Regions from separate parts of the Bradyrhizobium sp. P5_C12 genome, predicted to be linked through region 1. Evidence: predicted binding sites of a transcription regulator. Region 1 holds the regulator's gene; the other holds the start of a gene.

Evidence for each region. The regulator HrcA, encoded in region 1, represses chaperone genes, less so after heat shock. The targets are predictions, from matches to a motif close to GTTAGCACTCNCNNNNNGNGAGTGCTAAC.
Region 2: a site for HrcA is predicted at 5,062-5,090, ahead of ACXJMY_RS05485 (co-chaperone GroES). Genes of this name have one in related genera too.

The regions. Positions count from the first base shown of each region.
Region 1 is NZ_JBFULU010000049.1:5,087-13,096, forward strand. It holds gene hemW (radical SAM family heme chaperone HemW) at 1-178, opposite strand, end outside; gene rdgB (RdgB/HAM1 family non-canonical purine NTP pyrophosphatase) at 165-800, opposite strand; gene rph (ribonuclease PH) at 811-1,524, opposite strand; gene hrcA (heat-inducible transcriptional repressor HrcA) at 1,699-2,787, shown strand; gene grpE (nucleotide exchange factor GrpE) at 2,884-3,501, shown strand; gene pncA (bifunctional nicotinamidase/pyrazinamidase) at 3,616-4,338, opposite strand; gene ACXJMY_RS31085 (hypothetical protein) at 4,600-5,541, opposite strand; gene dnaK (molecular chaperone DnaK) at 5,936-7,837, shown strand.
Region 2 is NZ_JBFULU010000004.1:220,474-228,483, reverse strand. It holds gene ACXJMY_RS05505 (slipin family protein) at 1-3, shown strand, start outside; gene lepB (signal peptidase I) at 216-962, shown strand; gene ACXJMY_RS05495 (B12-binding domain-containing radical SAM protein) at 979-2,739, opposite strand; gene groL (chaperonin GroEL) at 3,019-4,659, opposite strand; gene ACXJMY_RS05485 (co-chaperone GroES) at 4,705-5,019, opposite strand; gene ACXJMY_RS05480 (usg protein) at 5,399-5,686, shown strand; gene ACXJMY_RS05475 (O-linked N-acetylglucosamine transferase, SPINDLY family protein) at 5,695-7,821, opposite strand.

The sequences.
Region 1 (8,010 bases):
CTTCGCGGCCCGGCGCGCGCTGCGCCGTTGTCTCAATCTCGCGCGCGAAGGCGCTCGCAAAGCGTGCCTCGTCGATCGCGGCGTGGCGGACATGGCTGTTGAAGTCGCAGTACGGGCACTTCGACAGGCAGAACGGCCAGTGCACATAGACGCCGAAGGCTTCCTTAGCGCGGCTCAAGGCAGATCTCCGCCAGTTTCACGAAGGCGCGGGCGCGGTGCGACAGGCCAAGACCGAGCGGCGGCAGGCCGTGCTTCTCGATGCTCTCCATCTCGCCGAAGGTGCGGCTGTGGCCGTCGGGCAAGAACATTGGATCGTAGCCGAAGCCGGCGGTGCCGCGCGGCGGCCACACCAGCGTGCCGTCGACGCGCGCCTCGACCTCTTCGCGATGATCATCGGGCCAGGCAACGCAGAGCGCGGAGACGAAGTGCGCCTTGCGCTTGTCGGGCGCGGTGGCGCCGCGCTCCAGCAACAGGCGCTCGATCCGCGTCATCGCCGCGGTGAAATCCTTGGTCGGACCGGCCCAGCGCGCGCTGTAGATGCCGGGTGCGCCGTCGAGCGCGTCGACCACGATGCCGGAATCATCGGCGAACGCGGGAAGCTTGGTCGCCTGCGCCGCCGCGATCGCCTTGATCGCCGCATTGCTGCGGAAATCATGGCCGGTCTCTTCCGGCTCGGGCAGGCCGAGCTCTCCGGCCGAGACCGCCTCGACGCCGTGCGGCGCGAGCAGCTCCCGCATCTCGGCGAGCTTGCCGGGATTGTGGGTCGCGATCACGAGTTGGCCTGTGATTCGGCGGTGCATGGCCTATTGACTACGCCACGGCCAGTTTCTGCAAGTCCACGAGACGTGCGACGCCCTTGCGCGCCAGCGCCATCAGCGCCAGGAACTCGGCTTCCGTGAACGGCTCGCGCTCCGCGGTTCCCTGCACCTCGATGATGCGGCCATCGCCGGTCATGACGAAATTGGCGTCGGTCTGGGCTTCCGAATCCTCGGCATAGTCGAGATCGAGCACCGGCGTGCCGTTGTAGATGCCGCAGGAGATCGCGGCGACGTTGTCGCGCATCACATTGGCCTTGATCATGTTGCGCGCCTTCATCCAGCTGATGCAGTCGGCGAGCGCGACCCAGGCGCCGGTGATCGAGGCCGTGCGGGTGCCGCCATCGGCCTGGATCACGTCGCAATCGACCGTGATCTGGCGCTCGCCGAGCGCTTCGAGATCGACGATGGTGCGCAACGAGCGCCCGATCAGGCGCTGGATTTCCACGGTGCGGCCACTCTGCTTTCCGGCGGAAGCCTCGCGGCGGGTGCGTTCCAGCGTGGCGCGCGGCAGCATGCCGTATTCGGCGGTGACCCAGCCGCGGCCCTGGCCCTTCAGCCACGGCGGCAGGCGCTCTTCCAGCGTCGCGGTGACCAGCACATGGGTGTCGCCGAACTTCACCAGGCAGGAGCCTTCCGCATATTTGACCACGCCACGCTCCAGCGTCACGGGGCGCAATTCATCGGGCGCACGGCGGCTTGGCCGCATGGGAATTCCTCCAAAACTCACGGGAAAAGGCTATTCGCGGTGCTTGTAGGTGGGGTGGGGATGGGCGGCAAGGCCTTTTCGGTCCCCAGGCAACCTTCAAGCAACCGCAAAACCACGCTTGTCAGCGGCCTCCCGGATAGACAAGTTACAAGCATCCGAGAGGAGTTGACGTCTGTGGCCCATCACGATCCGATCCATCTGATCGCGCCGCGCGCAGGCCTCGCCCAGCTCAACGAGCGGTCTCGCGACATCTTTCGTCAAATCGTCGAGAGTTATCTCGCGACCGGCGAGCCGGTCGGCTCGCGCAATATCTCGCGCCTGATCGCCATGCCGCTGTCGCCGGCCTCGGTCCGCAATGTCATGGCCGACCTGGAACAGCTCGGCCTGATCTATGCCCCACACACCTCTGCCGGCCGACTGCCGACGGAACTCGGGCTGCGCTTCTTCGTCGACGCCCTGATGCAGGTCGGCGATCTCAATGACGGCGAACGGCAGGCGATCCAGAGCCAGTTGACCTCGGTCGGCCAGGCGCAATCGGTCGAGGCCGCGCTGGAGGAGGCGTTGACGCGGCTCTCCGGCCTGACCCGGGCCGCCGCCGTCGTGCTGACGCCGAAATCCAATGCGCGGCTGAAACACATCGAATTCGTCCGGTTGGAACCGGAAAAGGCGCTGGTGATCCTGGTCGGCGAGGATGGTCAGGTCGAAAACCGTGTGCTGACGCTGCCGCCGGGGGTTCCATCCTCGGCCCTGACCGAAGCCGGCAACTTCCTCAATGCACGAATCCGGGGCCGGACCCTGGCCGAGGCGCGGCTGGAACTCGAGACCGCGCTCGGCGAGGCGCGCACCGAGCTCGATCAGCTGACGCAGAAGGTGATCTCGGCCGGCATCGCCAGCTGGTCCGGCGGCGAGAACGAGGACCGCCAGCTCATCGTCCGCGGCCACGCCAATCTGCTCGAAGACCTGCATGCGCTGGAGGATCTGGAGCGGGTGCGCCTCCTGTTCGACGACCTCGAGACCAAGCGCGGCGTCATCGACCTGCTCGGCCGCGCCGAGACCGCCGAGGGCGTGCGGATCTTCATCGGCTCGGAGAACAAACTGTTTTCCTTGTCAGGCTCCTCCACCATCATCTCGCCCTATCGGGATGCCGCCGGCCATATCGTCGGCGTTTTGGGCGTGATCGGGCCGACGCGGCTGAATTATGCCCGCGTGATCCCGACCGTGGACTACGCCGCCCGCATCGTCAGTCGCCTGCTGGGCGGCTGACCGGCGGCCCAGTCGATCACGGGCGCTTGATTTTCGGCGTCCGAAGCACGATATGCGGGCGAGAAAACCCCTGAGACGAATACGAAAAGAGAGCCGATGAACGATCGAGACCGGCAACCCGAAGACACGACCGCTGCGACCGGCGAGCCCGTGGTGTCAAAGCCCTATGTGATGCCCGACGATCCCGAGCCCGGCTCGGTCGAGCTGTTGCAGCAGGAGGCCGCCGAGGCGCGCGACCGCATGCTGCGGACGCTGGCCGAGATGGAAAATCTGCGCAAGCGCACCGCCAAGGAGGTGGCCGACGCCCGCCTCTACGGCATCACCGGCTTCGCCCGCGACGTGCTCGACATCGCCGACAATCTCCAGCGCGCGCTGGACGCGGTTCCGGCCGAGGCCCGTGCCGCCGCCGATCCCGGCCTGACATCGTTGATCGAGGGCGTCGAGCTCACCGAGCGCTCGTTGCTCAATGCGCTGGAAAAGCACGGCGTGAAGAAGTTCGACCCCTCGGGCCAGAAGTTCGATCCGAACTTCCAGCAGGCGATGTTCGAAGTGCCGGATCCGTCGGTGCCTGCGGGCACCGTGGTGCAGGTTATGCAGGCCGGCTACACCATCGGCGACCGGGTGCTGCGCCCCGCTCTCGTCGGCGTCGCCAAGGGCGGCGCGAAGGCTGCACCCGCGGCGAACAACAACGAGTCGAGCGGCGCGGCCAACTGAGTTTGGGCGTCATTCCGGGGCGATGCAAAGCATCGAACTGACGGTGCGCACCTGAGAATCTCGAGATTCCGGGCTCGATGCTTCGCATCGCCCCGGAATGACCGCGTGAAAGTCTTACGCGCTCGCCGCGATGTCCGCCGACTGAATCCGCTTCACGCCGGCCTTGGCCATGTCGGCCCAGGCTTTTGCCAGCGAGCCCTGCGTGTCGATGCCGCGGCAGGCGTCCTCCACGACATAGACCTCGAAGCCCGCCTTGCGCGCGTCGAGCGCGGTCCAGGCGACGCAGAAATCCGTCGCCAGCCCAGCGACGAAGACGCGCTTGATCTTGCGCCCCTTCAGATAGCCGGCGAGGCCGGTCGAGGTCTTGCCGTCGGCTTCGAGGAAGGCCGAATAGCTGTCGACGTCCTTGTGAAAGCCCTTGCGGATGATGAGCTCGGCGTGCGGGATCGAAAGGTCCTTCGACAGCGCGGCGCCGTCGGTGCCCTGCACGCAATGGTCGGGCCACAGCACCTGCTTGCCATAGGGCAGGTCGACGGTCTCGAACGGCTTCTTGCCGGAATGAACCGAGGCGAACGAGATATGGCCGGGCGTGTGCCAGTCCTGCGTCATCACCACATTCGCGAACGCTTTTGCCATTTTGTTGATGACGGGCACGACCTGCTCGCCTTCCTTCACCGCGAGACTGCCGCCTGGAAGGAAGCAGTTCTGCACGTCGATCACGAGCAGCGCGGATGATTCATCCGGCTTGATCGATGCGGCTGCAAAGAGCGCGGTTGGAGCGATCGCTGCGAGGGCGCCCGTCCCAAGCGCCGCCAAGATTTGTCGCCGATCCAGCATCGTTCGCCTCCCTCCAGGATGAACCCGATTGGGCAGGAGCCTAGTTCCGCTTGTGTACGAACAGAAGCCCGAAAATGCAGCCGGCTTTGGTGAGTGCTTAAGCGCGCTATCGTCACGTCGTCCCGGCGAAGGCCGGGACCCATACGCCGCAGCAATAGTTTTGCGAAGACTCGGAGTTACCAGCGCGCCCCGCAACCACGCCCTGTGGTGATGGGTCCCGGCCTCCGCCGGGACGACACCGAGGATGTGGAGCCGCCTTCGCTAACCCTTCGGCTGGATGCCGTCGCGCACGGCGCGGAAGCGGGTGAAGGCGGCTTGCCACTGGTCGCGCGGGGCGCTGGCGATGATGCGTAGCGAGGCGCCGCCGCTCGAGAAGCGGATCCACTGCACCACGGTCACCGGGGTCTTGTCCTTGCCGCTGACGCCGTCGATCCGGGTCTCGAAACCCTGCTGGCCGTTGATGCGGATCGGCTCGGACATGGTGACGCGGGATTCGCGCACGCCGGGGATCTGGAGCGCCGCCTCCTGGGCGAAGCGGGCGCGGTCGTCGGCCTGCTGCGGGGTGGCGCCGATCAGGCCGAGGATCATGAACGGCTTCGACTCATAGCCTGTGGTCTCGTCGCCGTCGGCCAGGATGATGCTCGAGCCCGGCGCCAGCGTGCGGACATCCTTGAAATCGGCGAGATCGGTGATCTTGAACGGCATCAGCGCGATCTGCTCCTCGGCCGAGACCTGCTTGCGGGTCACGGCGCTCGCGAACATCTGCCGCACCGCCTCGTCGGTGTAGATCTTGGTCGCATTCTCCGGGATCTGCACCGCGACATAGCCGGAGAAGCCGGCGCCCGGCACGATCATCGAATAGCGCTTCACCGGGGTGTCGCCGGCCTTGCCGCTTTCGGTGGTGAAATAGGCGAGGCCCGCGGGGGTCTCGATCTTGTCCTGCTTGACGCCATTGGCGCCGGCCGGATTGGAATTGAAGGCGCTCACGACCTCGCCATAGGCCGCCGGCGGCAGCTCGGTGATCAGCACCTTGACGTTGCCGTCCTCGCTCTCGAAGCCCGGAAAGGTTTTTGCCGTGCCGAGGCCGATCAGCGGCACCATGCCGAGGCGCAGCCCGGGCGGGAAGACGGCGTCGGCGGCAAGGGCCGGAAATGCCGTGGCGGCGAGCAGGGCGAGCGCGGCGAGGGGGCGGATCAGCTTCATGGGCACTCTGATTGGTTCACATTGAGGCCGTTCGATGGTGGACCACCGGGCCGCATTGTCGCGCAAGACCGCCTCGCCGAGGAGGCGTCCGGCCGCCCGCCTTTTAGCGGGTTTGGGGTCGCCGTAACAGGGTGCGGCGGACCACCGGGAGGGGCCGGCCGACAGCCGGACCTGTTAATATTTCCTCACCCGCAAGGGTGGTTCAGCCCGGATATGATCTTCCAAAACCCAATGTTTTCACGGCCGAAACTTGCGTTCGGTCCTTGCGGGCCCCTCCCCCCCTCCTATATGAGCGTCAACCATCGCAATATCGCGGATGTTTGATCTTAGGGGGTTTGGACCGGGTGCCTTCTGGGCCCAACCAGCCTGCCGCAAAAACAAGGATATCAGGACCATGGGAAAGGTCATTGGGATCGACCTCGGCACCACGAATTCGTGCGTCGCCGTAATGGATGGCAAGAACGCCAAAGTCATCGAGAATTCCGAAGGCATGCGCACGACGCCTTCGATCGTCGCCGTGACGGACGACGGTGAGCGCCTCGTCGGCCAGCCTGCCAAGCGTCAGGCCGTCACCAATCCCGAGCGCACCTTCTTCGCAGTGAAGCGCCTCATCGGCCGCCGCTACGACGACCCGATGGTCGAGAAGGACAAGAAGCTCGTTCCGTACAAGATCGTGAAGGCTTCCAACGGCGACGCCTGGGTCGAGGCCGACGGCCAGACCTACTCGCCCTCGCAGGTCTCCGCTTTCATCCTGCAGAAGATGAAGGAGACCGCGGAGGCCCATCTCGGCCAGAAGGTCGACCAGGCCGTCATCACCGTTCCCGCCTACTTCAACGACGCCCAGCGCCAGGCGACCAAGGACGCCGGCAAGATCGCGGGCCTCGAAGTGCTCCGCATCATCAACGAGCCGACCGCGGCCGCGCTCGCCTATGGCCTGGACAAGACCAAGACCGGCACGATCGCCGTGTACGATCTCGGCGGCGGCACCTTCGATATCTCCATTCTCGAAATCGGCGACGGCGTGTTCGAGGTGAAGTCGACCAACGGCGACACCTTCCTCGGCGGCGAAGACTTCGACATGCGCCTCGTGGGCTATTTGGCCGACGAGTTCCAGAAGGAGCAGGGCATCAACCTGCGCAACGACAAGCTCGCCTTGCAGCGCCTGAAAGAGGCCGCTGAAAAGGCCAAGATCGAGCTGTCCTCGACGACGCAGACCGAGATCAACCTGCCCTTCATCACCGCGGACCAGACCGGCCCGAAGCATCTGACGATGAAGCTCACCCGCGCCAAGTTCGAAGCGCTGGTCGACGACCTCGTGCAGAAGACCGTCGAGCCCTGCCGCAAGGCGCTGAAGGATGCCGGCGTCACCGCCGGTGAGATCGGTGAAGTCGTTCTGGTCGGCGGCATGTCGCGCATGCCGAAGGTCCAGGAAGTCGTGAAGCAGCTGTTCGGCAAGGAGCCGCACAAGGGCGTCAACCCGGACGAAGTCGTGGCAATCGGTGCCGCGATCCAGGCCGGCGTGCTCCAGGGCGACGTCAAGGACGTGCTGCTGCTCGACGTGACCCCGCTGTCGCTGGGCATCGAGACGCTGGGCGGCGTGTTCACCCGCATCATCGACCGCAACACCACGATCCCGACCAAGAAGAGCCAGGTGTTCTCGACCGCCGAGGACAGCCAGAACGCGGTCACCATCCGCGTCTTCCAGGGCGAGCGTGAAATGGCGGCCGACAACAAGATGCTCGGCCAGTTCGACCTGATGGGCATTCCGCCGGCTCCGCGCGGCATGCCGCAGATCGAGGTGACCTTCGACATCGACGCCAACGGCATCGTCAACGTCTCGGCCAAGGACAAGGCCACCGGCAAGGAGCAGCAGATCCGCATCCAGGCCTCCGGCGGTCTGTCGGAAGCCGACATCGAGAAGATGGTCAAAGACGCCGAGGCCAATGCCGAGGCGGACAAGAAGCGCCGCGAGGCGGTGACCGCCAAGAACGATGCGGACGGACTGGTGCATTCCACCGAGAAGGCGCTGGCCGAGCATGGTTCGAAGGTCGCCGAGACTGAGCGCCGCGCCATCGAGGATGCCGTCAGCGATCTCAAGGAAGCGCTGAAGGGCGACGATGCCGAGGCGATCAAGGCCAAGACCAACACGCTGGCCCAGGCTTCGATGAAGCTCGGCGAAGCCATGTACAAGCAGCAGGCCGAGGCCGACGCCAAGAAGGATGCGGCCAAGGACGACGTCGTCGACGCGGAATTCACCGAAGTCGACGACGACAAGAACAACAAGAAGTCTGCATAAGCCCGCGAGGGTCATGATGCGGACGGCTTGGACCCCACACGCTGCACCAGCCTCCCCCCTCAGGGGGGAGGCCTTCGTGTCGGGTATGACGGGGCAAGGGACGGAGCAAGGCTCTGTTGCGATCGGCCCCGTTACGATCGATCAATTCCCAGCCGCTATGCTCAACGCCGCCA
Region 2 (8,010 bases), on a different contig from region 1:
TGAACGACAGCGCGTGAAGCAGAAGGGCCGCCCACGGGCGGCCCTTCATCTGTCCGGGCCGAGCCGCCCGCGTTGAACGCAGTCGCGGAGATACGCGACCAAGCTCACGGCGCGCCGGGATTGCGCGTTCCATCGCTTGCGCTACTCTCGATGGCAGATCGTCTTGAATTTGTCTTGGAATTTGTCTTGAAATTATCTTGGGCAGGGGCCGGTACATGACCACTCTTCAGGAAACCATCCGGCCGTCGGCGCAATCCCGGGAGTGGAAGGCGATCGTCATCCTGATCCTGCTGATCCCGGTGTTGTGGTCGCCGCCGTTCTTGATCCGCTTCTTCCTGTTCCAGCCGTTCAACATACCGTCCGGCTCGATGACCCCGACGCTGGTCGTCGGCGACTATGTGTTCGCCGCGAAATACGCCTACGGCTACGGTCCTTATTCGTTTCCTCTTGCGTCGTCCCTGCTCTCGGGCCGCGTCTTTGCCGCCGCGCCGGAATACGGCGACATCGTCGTGTTTCGGACGCCGAAGGACACCTCGGTCGACTATATCAAGCGCGTGGTCGGGCTGCCCGGCGATCGCATCCAGATGCGCCAGGGGCAGCTCATCCTCAACGATCGCCCGGTGACGCGCGTCGCTCTGAAAGAGGTGATTGCCGGCTCTGCCTGCGGTGCCGATGACGGCGCCGGGGTCAAGCGCTGGCGCGAGACGCTGCCGAACGGCGCGAGCTACCAGACCTACGACTGCATCGATAACGGCTTCTACGACAACACCAACGTCTACACGGTCCCGGCAGGCCATTTCTTCGTGCTCGGCGACAACCGCGACAACTCCACCGACAGCCGCGCGATGGGAGCCATGGGCTTCGTGCCGATGGACAATCTCGTCGGCCGGGTGAGGCGGATCTTCTGGTCGCTCAACAACGAAGGCGAGCCGCGCTTCGAGCGGCTGGGGAAGGTGTGGTGAGGCGCGACGGCGCGCCTCACGTGGCGGGCATCTTCCGCCCCTGCGCTTCTTCGATGTGTCGCCGCTGATCGAGAAAGGCCCGGCTTGATCTCGTCTTGAACAATTCGAGGCTCTCGGTTTGATCGGTCGAAGGCGTCAGCGCCTTGTCAGCATATGCGAGCCGATACGGATCGCGCTTGACCTTGCGCGCAAGCCGCTCGAGATGGATTGCGAGCGTCGCCCAGCGAGCTGCTTTGGTCGCCGTTTCCGCGACGAGGCGCGGATAGAACAGCCACGCCGGTTCCGTCGGCAGATGTGGACGGCGCTCATGCCGGCTCTTCAGGCGGAGCACACCACCCTCGAGCGGATGGACATGCTCGATAGGATGGTAGCCTCTGAAATAGAGAACGAAGGTCTTGATCCTGTTGACGCTGTTGCCGGTAGCTGCGGCCCGCCGCATGATCGTTTCGACATGCGTCCAGCTATAATAGGTGGTCCAGGCCGTCGCGTAGGCACTTTCCCATTCGGCCTGCGACATCGTCGCGTGCGCAACCGTGACATGGTCCAAATCGTACTTGTTGAGATCCGGATCCATCGCGACGCCCTTGGAGTACAGAGTCTTGTGGTCCTCTGACCCGGGCAGCGGCGTCAGGAAGAAGAATTCCAGCATGTCGATCGGCAACTCGTCCTGGATGATCTTGATGTCACGGACGATCGACGCAAGCGTGTCGTTCGGGAAACCCAGGATATAGCCGCCGACGGTGACGATCTTGGCCTGCTTCCAGGCAAGCATCATCTCACGGTAATCCGTGATCTTGTTCTGTCGCTTCTTGGCGCCGAGCAAACTGTCCGGATTGATGTTTTCCAGACCGATGAAGCACCTTCGCACGCCAGCCCTTGCGCATTTCTCCACGAATTTCGGCAGCTTGTGGCAAAGGGTATCGACCTGGATAGTGAAGCTCAACTGCCATCCTTCCTTCTCGCGAAGCTCGATGATGCGGTCGAGCAGCACCTCCCAGTCCTTGTTGCGGGCGAAATTGTCGTCGGTGATGAAGAAGGCATGAATGCCCTGCGCGATGTTGGCGCGGATAAGGGCCTCGATGTCATCAGCAGTTCGGCGACGTGACTTGCGACCCTGCACGTTGATGATCGTGCAGAACGAGCACTGAAAGGGACAGCCGCGGCCGGCGTCGAAGCTAGTGGTGCGACCTATCACCCGCTTGATCTGCTCTCGGGGTATGATCGGCAGCGGCTGGCCTTCGAGGTGCGGGAGGTCATTGAGGAAATTGTATTGCGGCTGAAGCTGCCCGGCGACGGCATCCTTCAGGACATGCTCGAGACGCCCCTCAGCCTCTCCGGCAAAAACCGACACGCCGAGATCCATGATCTTGCGAACGTCTGGGTCGCAATCCGGCAACATCGCCAGTGTTCCCGAAACATGGAAGCCGCCGACCGCGACCTGGATGCCCCGGCTTCGAAATTGTCGTGCGATATCAATCGCTCGTGGAAATTGGTTGGACTGTACGCCGACCAGCATCACCATACCGGCATTGGCGGCCTTGATCGAGCGTGCCAGAGCTTCGACCCGCACCATCCGGTTGGTTTCGTCGATCGCTTCAATGTCGATGTCGAATTCAGCGCCAAGAACCCGGCGCTCGCGGCAATCGAGCGCGATGCCATGAAGACACGCCAACGAATTGGAAGGCAGACCTCCCCGCCACCATCGGATCACATAGCCATCACTGTCGTAATGCGACGGCTTGATGAGAACAAGCCGGAATGTCTGGTTCGTTCGCATGCGCGGAGGGTATCCTGCGGACGCTCGATCGCCAACCTCGTTTTAATTGCATCTTGCGGCGACAGAAATATTCGATCGATCGCGCGCGCCCTTGATCATACACGAATGGGGCGATCGGGATAGGAGCAGTGAGGAGCCACGGTCTCTGTCATTCCGGGCTCGGCGCTTCGCGCCGCCCGGAACGACGAAAGAGGGGGCCGCTGCACCGTGTGTCAAAACAAAAACCCCGGCATCGCTGCCGGGGTTTCGCATTCTTTGGCTTGCCTGAACGGCCGGACCTTAGAAGTCCATGCCGCCCATGCCGCCGCCCGGGGGCATTGCGGGGCCGGCGCCGCCCTTCTTGGGCAGCTCGGCGACCATGGCTTCCGTGGTGATCAGCAGGGCCGCAACCGAGGCTGCATTCTGGATCGCGGTGCGCACGACCTTGGTCGGGTCGATGATGCCCTTGGTGACCAGGTTGACGTACTCGCCGGTCTGGGAGTCGAAGCCGTAGGCGTAGGTCTTGTTCTCCAGGATCTTGCCGACGATCACCGAGCCGTCTTCACCGGCGTTGATCGCGATCTGGCGAGCGGGAGCCGACAGCGCCTTGCGCACGATCTCGACGCCGGTCTTCTGGTCGTCGTTCTTGGTGCGCAGGCCCTTGAGCTGCTCGGAGGCACGGAGCAGGGCGACGCCGCCGCCCGGGACGATGCCTTCCTCGACAGCCGCGCGGGTCGCATGCATCGCGTCATCAACGCGATCCTTGCGCTCCTTCACCTCGACCTCGGTCGCGCCGCCGACGCGGATCACCGCGACGCCGCCCGCGAGCTTGGCAAGACGCTCCTGGAGCTTCTCACGGTCGTAGTCCGAGGTGGTCTCCTCGATCTGCGCCTTGATCTGCTGCACGCGCGCCTCGATGTCGGCCTTCTTGCCGGCGCCGTTGACGATCGTGGTGTTCTCCTTGTCGATCATCACCTTCTTGGCGCGACCGAGCATATTGAGCGTGACGTTCTCGAGCTTGATGCCGAGATCTTCCGAGATCGCCTGGCCGCCGGTCAGGATCGCGATGTCCTGCAGCATGGCCTTGCGGCGATCGCCGAAGCCCGGAGCCTTGACGGCCGCGACCTTCAGGCCGCCGCGCAGACGGTTCACGACCAGGGTCGCGAGCGCCTCGCCTTCGACGTCCTCGGCGACGATGACCAGCGGCTTGCCGGTCTGCACCACGGCCTCGAGCAGCGGCAGCAGCTCGTTCAGCGAGGAGAGCTTCTTCTCGTTGATGAGGATGTAGGCGTCGTCCATCTCAACGCGCATCTTGTCGGCGTTGGTGACGAAGTAGGGCGAGATGTAGCCGCGGTCGAACTGCATGCCTTCGACGACGTCGAGCTCGGTCTCGAGCGACTTGGCTTCTTCAACCGTGATGACGCCCTCGTTGCCGACCTTCTTCATGGCGTCGGAGAGGAACTTGCCGATTTCGGCATCGCCGTTGGCGGAGATGGTGCCGACCTGGGCGATCTCGTCGTTCGAGGTGACCTTCTTGGAGTTCTTGACGAGGTCGGCGACCACGGCTTCCACGGCCAGGTCGATACCACGCTTCAGGTCCATCGGATTCATGCCGGCGGCAACCGACTTGGCGCCTTCACGAACGATCGCAGCCGCGAGCACGGTTGCGGTGGTGGTGCCGTCGCCGGCCGCATCGGCTGACTTGGAGGCGACTTCGCGGACCATCTGCGCGCCCATGTTCTCGAACTTGTCGTCGAGCTCGATCTCCTTGGCGACGGTGACGCCGTCCTTGGTGATGCGGGGAGCGCCGAACGACTTGTCGAGGACGACGTTGCGGCCCTTGGGGCCGAGCGTCACCTTGACGGCGTTGGCGAGGATGTCGACGCCACGCAGCATCTTGTCGCGTGCATCGACGCCGAATTTGACTTCTTTAGCTGCCATCTGGATTTTTCCTTGAGGGGGTTAGCTGGGGGAGAGAGGGGGCTCTTAGGCCGCCTTCTTCTTGGAAGCGGGGACGTCGAGGACGCCCATGATGTCGCTTTCCTTCATGATCAGCAGATCGACGTTGTCGATCTTGACCTCGGTGCCGGACCACTTGCCGAACAGCACGCGGTCGCCGACCTTCAGGTCGATCGGGATCAGCTTCCCGGCTTCGTCGCGGCCACCAGGGCCGACGGCGACGATTTCGCCCTGGGAGGGCTTTTCCTTGGCAGTGTCGGGAATGATGATGCCGCCAGCGGTCTTCTCTTCTGCGTCAATGCGCTTGACCACGACGCGGTCGTGAAGCGGACGGAATTTCATGCAGTCCTCCTAAGCATTTGCTCGGATTGATGTTTTGAGGGTGTTAGCAATCGATGCCCGCGAGTGCCAATGCGGGTGAAGCTCAGATAAGCCAGGATTTTTGCGGGAGCAAGGGCTTCTAGCAGAAAAATAAGCACTCGGAAGCGTCGTTTGCCAGTTTCCTTTACCATCCTTAACCGGCCTCGGGGACCGTATTAGCACGGAGCCGCGTCTGCTGCTAACGCATTGAATTTCAACAGCTTGTTAAACTTTTGGGCTTGAGATGGGTTATCAGTTTGCGTCACATTTCTCTCATGTGAGCGCATCTCCACCGGGTGGCTCGTAAGCAGCGTACCGGAAAGCCACCCCCTGAATATGCGCTCCTGCAAAGGAGGTTGGCATGGTCTCGCGGGTTGGGGTTGTTTCCGACGACTTCCGGAAACAGGTGCTGGGTTACGGGCTGACGACGGCGCAAATTCTCTATCGGATGCCGGATCATCCCTCGCTGCTTCAGACCTACGTCTGGCAGAACTACGATCTGTTCCCGAAATTCCCGGTGCTGAAGGATTTCCTGGCGTTCTGGCAGGAGAAGCTCGACGGTCCCTTGTTCTCGGTCACCGTCGCGCATTCCAAGCTGATCAAGCCCGCCGAGCTACGTGCGGTCGACGGCGTGTTCAGGCTGCATTGACGCAGCGATCAGGCGTCGCTGCTGCAATAGCGTTGCCACATCGCGCGATAGGCCTCGTCCACCGCTTGCGCGTAGGCGACCGGGTTGCAGGCGGGCGCAGCCCTGACCTGCCCGGGCAGCTCGCGGCGCAATTTGTCGAGGTCGCCGATCTGCGCCGCGCGGCTCACCGCGATGTCGACATATGCCTCCTCGCTGTCCGTAACCCAGTCGGGCAGGCCAAGCGCAGTGAGGATGGAGCCGCCGGCACGGCTGGGCAGAGTGTTCCCGAGCTTCGCCACCACGGGCACGCCCATCTGCAACGCTTCCAACGTGCTGACGCCGCCGTTCTGCGGGAACGGGTCGAGGGCAATATCGACGCGATGGAATGATGTCAGATGATCGATTCGCAAGGTGGTTCCGAGCAGATCGACGCGTTCGGCGGGCACTCCGCAAGTTGCAAGCCGTGCCAGCAGATTGTCGCGGACCAGTTGATCGTCCAGCGCAACATCCTTGATCAGCAGCCGTGACCCCGGCACTCGCTCGAGAATCCTGGACCAGGTCCGCGCGGCCTGGTCCGAAATCTTGCTGATGCGGTTGAACACACCGAATGTGACGAAGCCGTTCGAGGCCGCCGGCGTCGACGCCCGCGCAAGCTCGAGCGGCAGCGGCTCCAGCGTGACAAAGCACGGCAGATCGACAACGGTTTCCGCAAACAGATGCCGAACCTCGGCAGGAATCGCGACCGGGTCCGAGAACAGATAATCGATCGTTGGCAGACCGGTGCCGGTACCGTGGCCCCAGCCATGCACCTGGATCGGCGCCGGCTTGAGCGCAAACACGCCGAGGCGGTTTCCTTTGGTATGGCCGGACAGATCGATCAGGATATCGACGCCATCGGCGCGGATCTGATCGGCGAGGCGATCGTCGCTCCATTGCGAGGCGTCGCGCCATCGATCGGCGATCTTGTGAAATTCGTCGGTCGCCGCATCCGCTTTCGACGAGCAAGAGTAGCACACGATCTCGAACTGTTCCCGGTCACGGTATTGCAGGACCGGCTTGAAGATGAACGCGGCCGAATGCGCGTTGAAGTCCGCCGAGACATAGCCCAGCACCAGAGGGCGATCCGGATCGCGGCTGTTGTCGTGCGGACTCGCCGCTTCTGAAGCGACTTTCGCGCCGATCTGCTCCCACCATGCTTGCCGCGCTAGCTGATGCTGCTCGACGCTGGCATCGGCCAAGAAATCGAGGGCGAAGATCTTGTTGGAGATCGCGCTCGGCAAGTCAGGCGTGATGGCAAGAGCCCTGTCGAAACTGGCCAGGGCTTCGTCGACCCGGCCAAGTCCGGCGAGACAAAGGCCCAGCACCAGGTGAGCTTGAGCGGATTCGGGATCGATCGCGAGGGCCTTCTCGCAATCGGGCAATGCTTCGGCCATTTGCTGGAGATGGAGCCAGACGCTGGCCCGCCAGAGCCACCCGTTCGCGTCGTCGGGTGCCAGGGCGACTGCCCGATTGCAATCCGCCATGGCTTCGTCAAATCGCAGAAGCTCCTGCAATACGACGGCGCGGTTCGCCAGGGCCGAGGCATAGTCAGGCTTGATCGATAGCGCGCGGTTCAAGCTTGCGAGGGCCTCGTCATAATTGCGCAGACGGCAGAGCACCCAACCCCGGCCGTTGTGGGCTTCGGCAAGGTTTCCGTCAATTGCGAGCGCCTTGTCGTAGCACGCGAGCGCTTCCCGAAGATCGAGGGTCACGCTCGCGTTACCGAGATTGGACAGGGCTAGGGCGTAGTTGGGGCGCAAGGCGAGGGCCCTTCGATAGCTCTCGCAGGCTTCATCGTGACGTCGTAGCCCGTTCAGTGCGACGCCCAGAGTCATGTGAGCATCGGCAGATCGCGGATCCACGGCAACCGCCCGGCTCAGGAGAAGCTCGGCCTGCTGATAGTTCTTGGCGTCGGACTCCAGAACGCCGAGCATGTGCAGCGCGATGAATTGGTTGGGCGCGAGCTGCAGGAGTTGGCGATAGGCCGCCTGGGCCTCGCGGAGAAGCCCCTTCTTGTGCAATTGGAGGGCGTTCCCGAGCAATGGCAGCACGTCGGCTTCCTGCCGTTTCCGAAGCCGGGCATTTTGAAATGCACGCTGACCTACGCTGTTGCTCATGAATCAAGTCCCCCAGAATCTCCCTGCGAGATTAGATCGGCGAGGGAACGAATACGAGACCACGACCGTTCGCGACGACAGCTTCGGGCAAGCTACGAACGACGGGTCGTCGCGTGACCAGCCCGAACCCGCGATTGCTGCCTCGTCCAGGACTGGATAGTCTGCCTTCGGGTTGTACCCGTCCGGCGG